2 regions of the Bradyrhizobium sp. HKCCYLS2038 genome follow, and region 2 is predicted to be linked to the other one. Evidence: predicted binding sites of a transcription regulator. Region 2 holds the regulator's gene; the other holds the start of a gene.
The links. Region 2 encodes PhoB, which activates phosphate uptake and scavenging genes when phosphate is short. Its sites were predicted from a motif close to TGTCATNNANCTGTCAT; they were not measured.
Positions count from the first base shown of each region.

Region 1 (5,024 bases), on a different contig from region 2:
ACTTCGGTGACAACAAGGCGTTCGGCAAGAACGTCGCCGAGGAGTACAAGCAGAACCAGGAGCGCTACGAATTCCTGAAGTGGGGCCAGAAGGCGTTCTCGAACTTCTCGGTGGTGCCCCCGGGCACCGGCATCTGCCACCAGGTGAACCTCGAATATCTGGCGCAGACGGTCTGGACCAAGAAGGAGAAGATGACGATCGGCCGGACCAAGGGCACCTTCGAGGTCGCCTATCCGGATTCGCTGGTCGGCACTGATTCGCACACCACCATGGTCAATGGTCTCGCCGTGCTCGGCTGGGGCGTCGGCGGCATCGAGGCCGAGGCCTGCATGCTCGGCCAGCCGCTGTCGATGCTGCTGCCCGACGTCGTCGGCTTCAAGCTGACCGGCGCGCTGAAGGAAGGCGTCACCGCCACCGACCTCGTGCTGACCGTCACCCAGATGCTGCGCAAGCTCGGCGTGGTCGGCAAGTTCGTCGAGTTCTTTGGTCCCGGCCTCGACCATCTCTCGGTCGCCGACAAGTCGACCATCGCCAACATGGCCCCCGAATACGGCGCGACCTGCGGCTTCTTCCCGGTCGACACCGCCACCATCGACTATCTCAAGACGTCGGGGCGCAAGGGCCCGCGCGTCGCGCTGGTCGAGGCCTATGCCAAGGCGCAGGGCCTGTTCCGCACCGCCAAGTCGGCTGACCCGGTGTTCACCGAGACGCTGAACCTCGATCTCGCCGACGTCGTGCCGTCGATGGCCGGTCCGAAGCGTCCCGAAGGCCGCATCGCGCTCCCCGCGGTTGCCGAAGGTTTCGCCACCGCGCTGGCCGGCGAATACAAGAAGCCGGATGCTGCCGAGCAGCGCTTCTCGGTCGAGGGCAAGAATTTCGACATCGGCCATGGCGACGTCGTCATCGCGGCCATCACCTCCTGCACGAACACCTCGAACCCGAGCGTGCTGATCGGCGCCGGCCTGCTGGCCCGCAACGCCGCCGCCAAGGGCCTCAAGGCCAAGCCGTGGGTGAAGACCTCGCTCGCTCCGGGCAGTCAGGTGGTTGCCGAGTACCTCGCCAACTCCGGCCTGCAGAAGGACCTCGACAAGGTCGGCTTCAACCTGGTCGGCTTCGGCTGCACCACCTGCATCGGTAATTCCGGTCCCCTGCCGGAGGAGATCTCGAAGTCGATCAACGACAATGGCGTCGTCGCGGCGGCCGTGCTGTCGGGCAACCGCAACTTCGAAGGCCGCGTCTCGCCGGACGTCCAGGCCAACTATCTGGCCTCGCCGCCGCTGGTCGTCGCCTACGCGCTGGCCGGCACCGTGACCAAGGACCTCGCGGTCGAGCCGATCGGCATCGGCAAGGACAAGAAGCCGGTCTACCTGAAGGACATCTGGCCGACGACGAAGGAGGTCAATGACTTCGTCAAGAAGTTCGTCAAGGCCTCGATCTTCAAGAAGCGCTACGCCGACGTGTTCAAGGGCGACACCAACTGGCGCAAGATCAAGACCGTCGAGAGCGAGACCTATCGCTGGAACATGTCGTCGACCTACGTGCAGAACCCGCCGTATTTCGAGGGCATGAAGAAGGAGCCGGAGCCGATCAAGGACATCCTCGAGGCCCGCGTGCTGGCGCTGTTCGGCGACAAGATCACCACCGACCACATCTCGCCGGCCGGTTCGATCAAGCTGACCTCGCCCGCCGGCAAGTTCCTCAGCGAGCACCAGGTCCGCCCGGCCGACTTCAACCAGTACGGCACCCGCCGCGGCAATCACGAGATCATGATGCGCGGCACCTTCGCCAACATCCGCATCAAGAACTTCATGCTCAAGGGCGCCGACGGCAACATCCCCGAGGGCGGCCTGACCAAGCACTGGCCGGACGGCGAGCAGATGTCGATCTACGACGCCGCCATGAAGTACCAGGAAGAGGGCGTGCCGCTGGTGGTGTTCGCCGGCGCCGAATACGGCAACGGCTCGTCGCGCGACTGGGCGGCCAAGGGCACCCGTCTGCTCGGCGTCCGCGCCGTGGTCTGCCAGAGCTTCGAGCGCATCCACCGCTCCAACCTGGTCGGCATGGGCGTGCTGCCGCTGACCTTCCAGGAGGGCACGTCGTGGTCGTCGCTCGGCCTCAAGGGCGACGAGAAGGTCACCATCAAGGGCCTCCAAGGTGATCTGAAGCCGCGCCAGACCCTGACCGCCGAGATCGTGTCGGCAAACGGTGCGGCGCAACAGGTGCCGCTGCTCTGCCGGATCGATACGCTGGACGAACTGGACTACTATCGTAATGGCGGCATCCTGCACTACGTGCTGCGGAAGCTCGCCGCTTAACCAAAGCGCGATGCGACAGTTTGGCTCACTCTGAAGTGAGTAGCGGGTGATGAAGGAGGCGGCCTATGACAAAGGCCGCCTCCTTTGCGTTTGCAGACTTTTAACTACGAGGGCGGCTTCGCGATCGTTGACGCGGCAAGGCGCAGCGGACAGTGTTCCAGACAGGACAGTGGCGATGAGTGGACAGATGTCGTGGTGGTCACGCGCGGCGTTGGGCGTCTGTGCGGTCATCGCTTTCGTCCGGCCAGCCTCATCCGATCCGCGTGCGGTCATCGAACTTTTCACCTCGCAAGGCTGCTCCTCCTGTCCGCCGGCCGACAAGGTGCTCGGCGACCTCGCGCACGATCCCAACATCATCGCGCTGTCGCTTCCGATCGACTACTGGGACTATCTCGGCTGGAAGGACACGCTGGCCGACTCCCGCTTCACGGCGCGGCAGCGCGCCTATTCGCGTGCCCGCGGTGATCGCGAGGTCTATACGCCGCAGGCGGTGGTCAACGGCTCCGTGCACGTCATCGGCAGCGATCGCGAGGCGATCGAAGGCGCCATCGAGGAGACGGCCCAAGGCGGCACGGTGATGTCCTTGCCGGTGAGGCTGGCGGTCGACGGCCAGGAGCTTGCCGTCTCCGTGGCCGGGGCCAACGACCAGATGTTGCGCCGGCACGGTGAGGTCTGGATCTGCGCGATCACGCGGGTGGCGCCGGTCTCGGTCGGGCGCGGCGAGAACAGCGGCCGCGATCTGACCTACTACAACGTCGTTCGCAGCCTGCTGAAGCTGGGCGATTGGAATGGCGCTCCGGTCAGCTGGAACGTGCCGCTGGAGAAGATCGCCCGCGACGGCGTCGACGGCACTGTCGTCTATGTGCAGGACGGCAGTCGTGACCGCCCCGGGCCGATGCTGGGGGCCGCCTTTTCCGAGCTGCCATTGGTTGGGCGGGTGTCAGCCACGGCGCGAAGCCCCGAGCGCTGATCTTCAGTCCTTATGATCTCGTGTTGCTGCTGACCTGAGCAGGCGTCGCGTCCGTGAGACGGTGCGCGCCGCAAATCTTTGCGGCAGCTCTCGCCATAAAAGCAAAAGGACCAACTTGCGTTGGCCCTTTGCCTTTACTTGTGAATAGACCCGATCCTGACGACCCCGGGGGGCTGGGGGCTGAGGAATCCGGAACCGAAAGGACCGGGCCAACGCACACGAATCTTATGCCTAACGTCGGGGGCGGTCGCTGGGCGGAAAGGCGGCGCGATTATGATTCTGCTAACGATCCCGTGACGGTTGCGTGTTCGTGGAACTCGCGCTCATCGGCCGAGGGCGCCGAGATCAACAATGAAAACCGCCCCTTGCGGCCGTCGGCGGTTGGCGCGATCATGTCACATAGATGACAGGAGGACGCCCATGAACCTCACCCCGGAGGATGCCGATCCCAGCGAGAACCGCGCGGCAGCCCGCAATGCGGCTGCGGCGCCCACCCGGGTGACGTTCGACAGGCTCGAGCTGAACCGCATCCTGAATCTCTATGGCCGCATGGTCGCCGACGGCGAGTGGCGCGACTACTCGATCGACTTCCTGCGCGACCGCGCCGTGTTCTCCGTCTTTCGCCGCGCCTCCGAGGTGCCGCTCTACCGCATCGAGAAGGATCCGCGCCTGGCCCGCAAGCAGGGCATGTACAGCGTGATCTCGGCGACCGGCCTGATCCTGCGCCGCGGCCACGAGCTCGAGCGTGTGCTCCTGGCGATCGCGCCGAAGCCGGCGCTGGTCTGACGCGGCACGCTCCGCCGCGAACTCAGCATCAGAAAATCAGTGCAGCCGGCTCAAGCCGGAACGTTGCTGCTGCCCGGTCCGAGCGGCCGTTGCATCATCACCGTATCGAGCCAGCGGCCGAATTTCAGCCCGACGCTCGGATGGGTGCCGATCATCTCGAAACCGCAGGCGGTATGCAGACCGACCGAGCCGGCGTTGGCGGAGGCGCCGATGACCGCGATCATCTGGCGGAAACCCCGAGCTTCGCACGCATCGATCAGCTGCCGCATCAGCCGCATCCCGATGCCGCGGCGCTGGCTGGCGGGCGCGAGATAGACCGAGTTCTCGACGGTGAAGCGATAGGCGGGACGGGGCCGGTATGGTCCGGCATAGGCATAGCCCACCACCTCCCCATCCAGCACGGCAACGAAATATGGGAAGCCGCCGTCGCTCAGCGCGCGGAAGCGGCGGGTCATCTCGGCCAGATCCGGCGGGTCGAGCTCGAAGGTTGCCGTGCCTTCGCGGACGGCCTGGCCGTAGATGGCGGTGATGGCGGGAAGGTCGGCCTCCAGGGTGGGCCGAATTTCGATGTCGGACATGGTCAAACCATACCAAGGCGCGGGCGGCGATCAATCCGGCTCGCGGCATGGCTGGGGCCGCGCCAGTGCGAGGCGTGTCATGGGCCGTCCGCAAACGAAAAGCCCCGGCGCTGAGGCCGGGGCTTCGAGGATCGCTCGTGAGAGAGCGGTTCGATCAGTCGCGCTGTCCGAGCAGCTGCAGCAGCAGCGTGAACAGGTTGATGAAGTTCAAGTACAGCGACAGGGCACCGCTGATCGCTGCGCGCTCGGCGATATCGCCGCCCGCGGAGGCGTAACCGTAGATGTACTCGTTCTTCAGCCGCTGCGTATCCCAGGCGGTGAGGCCGGCGAACACGAACACGCCGATCACCGAGACGATGAACTGCAGCATCGAAC
Region 1 covers NZ_JBNPTM010000004.1:676,656-681,679, reverse strand. The annotation lists gene acnA (aconitate hydratase AcnA) at 1-2,315, shown strand, start outside; gene ACQR1I_RS21015 (DUF1223 domain-containing protein) at 2,503-3,285, shown strand; gene ACQR1I_RS21010 (DUF2794 domain-containing protein) at 3,706-4,071, shown strand; gene ACQR1I_RS21005 (GNAT family N-acetyltransferase) at 4,122-4,649, opposite strand; gene ACQR1I_RS21000 (Bax inhibitor-1/YccA family protein) at 4,804-5,024, opposite strand, start outside.
Region 1: a site for PhoB is predicted at 3,678-3,694, ahead of ACQR1I_RS21010 (DUF2794 domain-containing protein). Genes of this name have one in related genera too.

Region 2 (5,024 bases):
ATGGGCGGCTTCTCGGCGATCGCCGGCGCGCTGGCGCTGGCCGTGATCGTGATCCCCGTCGTGCTCCGAACCACCGAGGACATGCTGCTGCTGGTGCCGAACCCGCTGCGCGAGGCGGCCTCTGCGCTCGGCCTGCCGCGCTCGCTGGTGATCCGCCGCATCGCCTATCGCGCGGCCCGGTCGGGCCTCATCACCGGCGTCCTGCTCGCGACCGCCCGTGTCGCCGGCGAGACCGCGCCGCTCTTGTTCACCGCGCTGTCGAACCAGTTCGGGAGCCTGAACCTGTTCAAGACGATGGCGAACCTGCCCGTCACCATCAACAATTTCGTCCAGAGCCCGTACGCTTATTGGAAGCAGTTGGCCTGGAGCGGAGCCCTTCTCATCACTCTGGCCGTGCTCGCTCTGAACGTCGGTGCACGCATTCTCGGCGCCGAGAGGAACGCAAAATGACCGAACTGTCCGTTTCCGTCAGCCAACCTAATCCCGCTCTCCTGCATGGCCAGCCGCTTCCCGAAGCGCCCGCCAAGGTGACCGCGCGCAACCTGAATTTCTACTACGGCGATCACCACGCGCTGAAGAACATCAACCTGACGCTCGGCACCAACCGTGTCACGGCGTTCATCGGCCCGTCCGGTTGCGGCAAGTCCACGCTGCTGCGGATCTTCAACCGGATGTACGATCTCTATCCGGGCCAGCGCGCCACCGGCCAGCTGATGCTGGACAACACCAACATCCTCGATCCCAAGCTCGACCTCAATCTGTTGCGCGCGCGGGTCGGCATGGTGTTCCAGAAGCCGACGCCGTTCCCGATGACGATCTACGAGAACATCGCCTTCGGCATCCGCCTCTATGAGAAGATCTCGAAGTCCGAGATGGACGACCGGGTCGAGAAGGCGCTGCGCGGCGGCGCGCTGTGGAACGAGGTCAAGGACAAGCTCAACGCGTCGGGCCTGTCGCTGTCCGGCGGCCAGCAGCAGCGCCTGTGCATCGCCCGCACCGTGGCGGTTCGGCCGGAGGTGATCCTGTTCGACGAGCCGTGCTCGGCGCTCGATCCGATCTCGACCGCCAAGGTCGAGGAGCTGATCCAGGAGCTCGCCGAGAACTACACGATCGCGATCGTCACCCATAACATGCAGCAGGCGGCGCGCGTCTCCGACAAGACCGCCTTCATGTATCTCGGCGAACTGATCGAGTTCGACGACACCAACAAGATCTTCACCTCGCCGAGCGATCGGCGGACCCAGGATTACATCACCGGCCGGTTCGGCTGACGCCGACGCATTGCTTTCAGGAGATCATCATGGCCAGTGAACATACCGCCAAGGCATTCGACAGCGACCTGCAGGATCTGACCCGCCTCGTCTCCGAGATGGGCGGCCTCGCCGAGCGTCTGATCGTCGATTCCGTCGATGCACTGGTGCGGCGCGACGTGGCGCTCGGGCAGAAGGTCGTCACCGCGGATGCCGAGGTCGACCGTCTGCAGCGGCTGATCGAGGAGCGCGCCGTGCTCACCATCGCGCGCCGCCAGCCGATGGCGGTCGATTTGCGCGAGATCGTCGGCGCCATGCGCGTCGCGACCGATCTCGAGCGGATCGGCGACCTCGCCAAGAACATCGGCAAGCGCGTCGCGGCGCTGGAGAGCGATTTCCATCCGCTCAAGCTGATCCGCGGCCTGGAGCACATGACCGATCTGGTGCAGTCGCAGGTCAAGTCGGTGCTGGATGCCTATGCCGCGCATGATCTGCCGGCGGCAATGGCGGTGTGGAAGGGCGACGAGGAGGTCGACGCCATCTGCACCTCGCTGTTCCGCGAGCTTCTCACCTACATGATGGAGGATCCGCGCAACATCTCGTTCTGCATCCATCTGATGTTCTGCGCCAAGAACATCGAGCGGATCGGCGATCACGCGACCAATATCGCGGAGACCGTGTTCTACATGATCGAGGGCCAGGCGATCGTCGACAAGCGTCCGAAGGGCGACATGACGAGCTTCACGGCGACGATCCCCGGCAACTGAGAAAGACCCGTTCGACATGACCGCGCGCATTCTGGTGGTGGAAGACGAAGAGGCGCTGACCACGCTCCTGCGCTATAATCTCGAGACCGAGGGCTACGAGGTCGAGACGGTGGGGCGCGGCGACGAGGCCGATACGCGGCTGAAGGAGCGCATTCCCGATCTCGTCGTGCTCGACTGGATGTTGCCGGGCCTGTCCGGCATCGAGCTGTGCCGGCGGCTGCGGGCGCGGTCCGAGACCAAGCAGCTGCCGATCATCATGCTGACGGCGCGCGGCGAGGAGAGCGAGCGCGTGCGCGGGCTCGCGACCGGCGCCGACGACTACATCGTCAAGCCGTTCTCGGTGCCCGAGCTGCTGGCGCGGGTGAAGGGCCTGCTGCGCCGGGCGATCCCGGAGCGGCTCGCGACGATCCTGTCCTATGGCGACATCGAGCTCGACCGCGAGAAGCGCCGCGTCGCGCGATCGGGACGGCCGATCGATCTCGGCCCGACCGAGTACCGGCTGCTCGAATTTTTCCTGGAGCATCCCGGTCGCGTGTTCAGCCGCGAGCAGTTGCTCGACAGCGTGTGGGGCCGCGACATCTATATCGACGAGCGCACCGTCGACGTTCATATCGGCCGCCTGCGCAAGCTGCTCAATCCCGGCCGCGAGCAGGACCCGATCCGCACCGTGCGCGGCGCCGGCTATGCGCTCGACGACCGCTTCGCCAAATCCGAGCAGGCGTGAGCGGCGGACCGGCCTGATGGCCGGCAGCATTAAGCATTAAGGAGTTCATCGTCCGCTTTCCGCCACGCCGCCGCCGTCTTGATCATCTTGGCTGGACGACCCATCTCGGTGTTGCCAGTCGCAGCGGACGCCCTTGATCAAGCCCCTCATCATCATTCTTTCCGTGCTGCTCGGTGCAGTCACGAGCGCCTCGGCCGCCGAGCTCGAGGACGCCGTCGCAGCCGCGGCGAATGGACAGTCCGCGTCGGCGCTACGCCGTCTGCAGCCGCTCGCCGCCAAAGGCGATGCGCGGGCGCAGTTCGACCTCGGCTTCATGACTGCCTTCGGCTGGGGCGTGCCGCGCAATCCGACCGAGGCGCTGGTCTGGTACCGCAAGGCTGCCGATCAGGGGCTCGCCGTCGCACAGCACTATCTCGGCATCGCCTATTTCAACGGTGAGGGCGCCGCCCGCGATCACGGCGAAGCCGGACGCTGGTTCAACCGCGCCGCCGCGCAGGGCTTCGCCCAGTCGCAATACATGCTCGGCCTGATGATGCTCGACGGCCAAGTCATGACCCGGGACGTGATCCAAGGTTATGCCTGGCTGGTGATGGCCGGCCGCAACGGCGTCAGATCGGCCGGTCGCGAGCTCCAGCGGGCGAGGCTCAACGACGCGCAGCGGCAGCAGGCCGAGGCGACGATCGCGGCGTGGCGTCCGAAGCCGGAATCGACTGACGCGGGCATCGTCAATCCGCGCCCCGAGCAGCTGCTCGGACTCGACCGTCATTTCGGCGATGTCGTCGATCCCACCTCGTGGCCGGCGTCGGCGATCGGCGTCGTCACCGTGGCGCAGTTCAGCACCGGAGGCTCGTGCACGGGAACGCTGGTGGCCCCGCGCGTGGTGCTGACGGCGGCGCATTGCGTGTTCAACGGCGTGACGCTGGTCAGCCCCGGGAACGTCCACTTCCTGGTCGGCATGAACAAGGGTACCCCTGCCGCGTCATCGATCGCCGACAAGCTGATCTTGGCGCCGGATTTCATCCCGACGCAGCACGACAAATGGTCGAGCGACCGCTCACCCGCTGATTGGGCGCTGATCGTGTTGAAGGACGCATTGCCGTCGAAGCCGGTGGCCGTGAAGGTGATGAGCCGCGACGAGCTCGCCGCGGCGACCCAGGCCGGCACCATTTCCGAGATCGGCTACGGCCAGGAGCGGCGCTATTCGCCGACCGGCCAGCGCAACTGCACCGCCGGCATGACCAAGGATGCGCGGCTGCTCATCGTGCATTGCCTCGCCAATTTCGGCTATTCGGGCTCGCCGATCCTCGCTGAGATCGGCGGCGTTCCGACGGTGGTCGGCATCTTCTCCGCCTTCCACGAGGAGACCCGGCTGATGTTCGCCTCTCCCGCCAGCCAGTTCGAAGCAGCGGTGCGGCGCGAGATCGCGGCGCAGAGTGCCTCGGCGCGGTGAGGTGAGAGGCGAGCTGGTCAATGTTTGTGCGTGACCGGATAGCGGGTTGCCAAGGGAGGGAGATCGATCGCGGTCGAACGGGCCGCGGTTGTTGATTTGCGAGGGATTCTGACGCTGGAGCGCGAGCCTTGCCTTTTGGCGCAGGTCTTGCTCTCCTGTCCAAGTATGACGATTTTGCCAATTGATCATCCTCGGTCCTCGATCCTCGCCCGGTTCCGCACCGAGGGCGGCCGGAACGCGGCGCTGCTGGCGGGCCTCGTGCTCGCCAACGCGCTGGCCTGGGCTTGGGCTTTCGCGCTGTATGCCGACCGCCCCGCCATCGTCGGCACCGCCATGCTGGCCTGGCTGCTCGGCCTCCGCCACGCGGTCGACGCGGATCACATCGCGGCGATCGACAATGTGGTGCGCAAGCTGGTGCAGGACGGCGACGCACCGCGCGCCGCGGGTCTGTACTTCGCGCTCGGCCATTCCAGCGTCGTCGTCATCGCCACCATCGTCGTGAGCCTGATCGCCGGCGCCGATCTCTTGAGCGAGGACAGCGCGATCCGGGCGATCGGCGGCACCATCGGCACCGCGGTATCAGCAGGCTTCCTGCTGCTGATCGCGGTGTCCAACCTGATCCTGTTCGTCAACCTCTGGCGCCGCAAGGCACGGCCGCAGCCGGACATCGAAGCCGTCGGAAGCGCAGAGCGCGGCTTGCTGATTCGTCTCCTCCGTCCGTTGCTCCGCATCATCTCGCGCGCCTGGCACATGTACCCGCTCGGCTTCCTGTTCGGTCTCGGCTTCGACACCGCCAGCGAGATCGGCCTGTTGAGCCTGTCGGCGACGGAGGC
Region 2 covers NZ_JBNPTM010000006.1:28,047-33,070, reverse strand. The annotation lists gene pstA (phosphate ABC transporter permease PstA) at 1-450, shown strand, start outside; gene pstB (phosphate ABC transporter ATP-binding protein PstB) at 447-1,271, shown strand; gene phoU (phosphate signaling complex protein PhoU) at 1,301-2,017, shown strand; gene phoB (phosphate regulon transcriptional regulator PhoB) at 2,034-2,741, shown strand; gene ACQR1I_RS25285 (trypsin-like serine protease) at 2,875-4,191, shown strand; gene ACQR1I_RS25280 (HoxN/HupN/NixA family nickel/cobalt transporter) at 4,357-5,024, shown strand, end outside.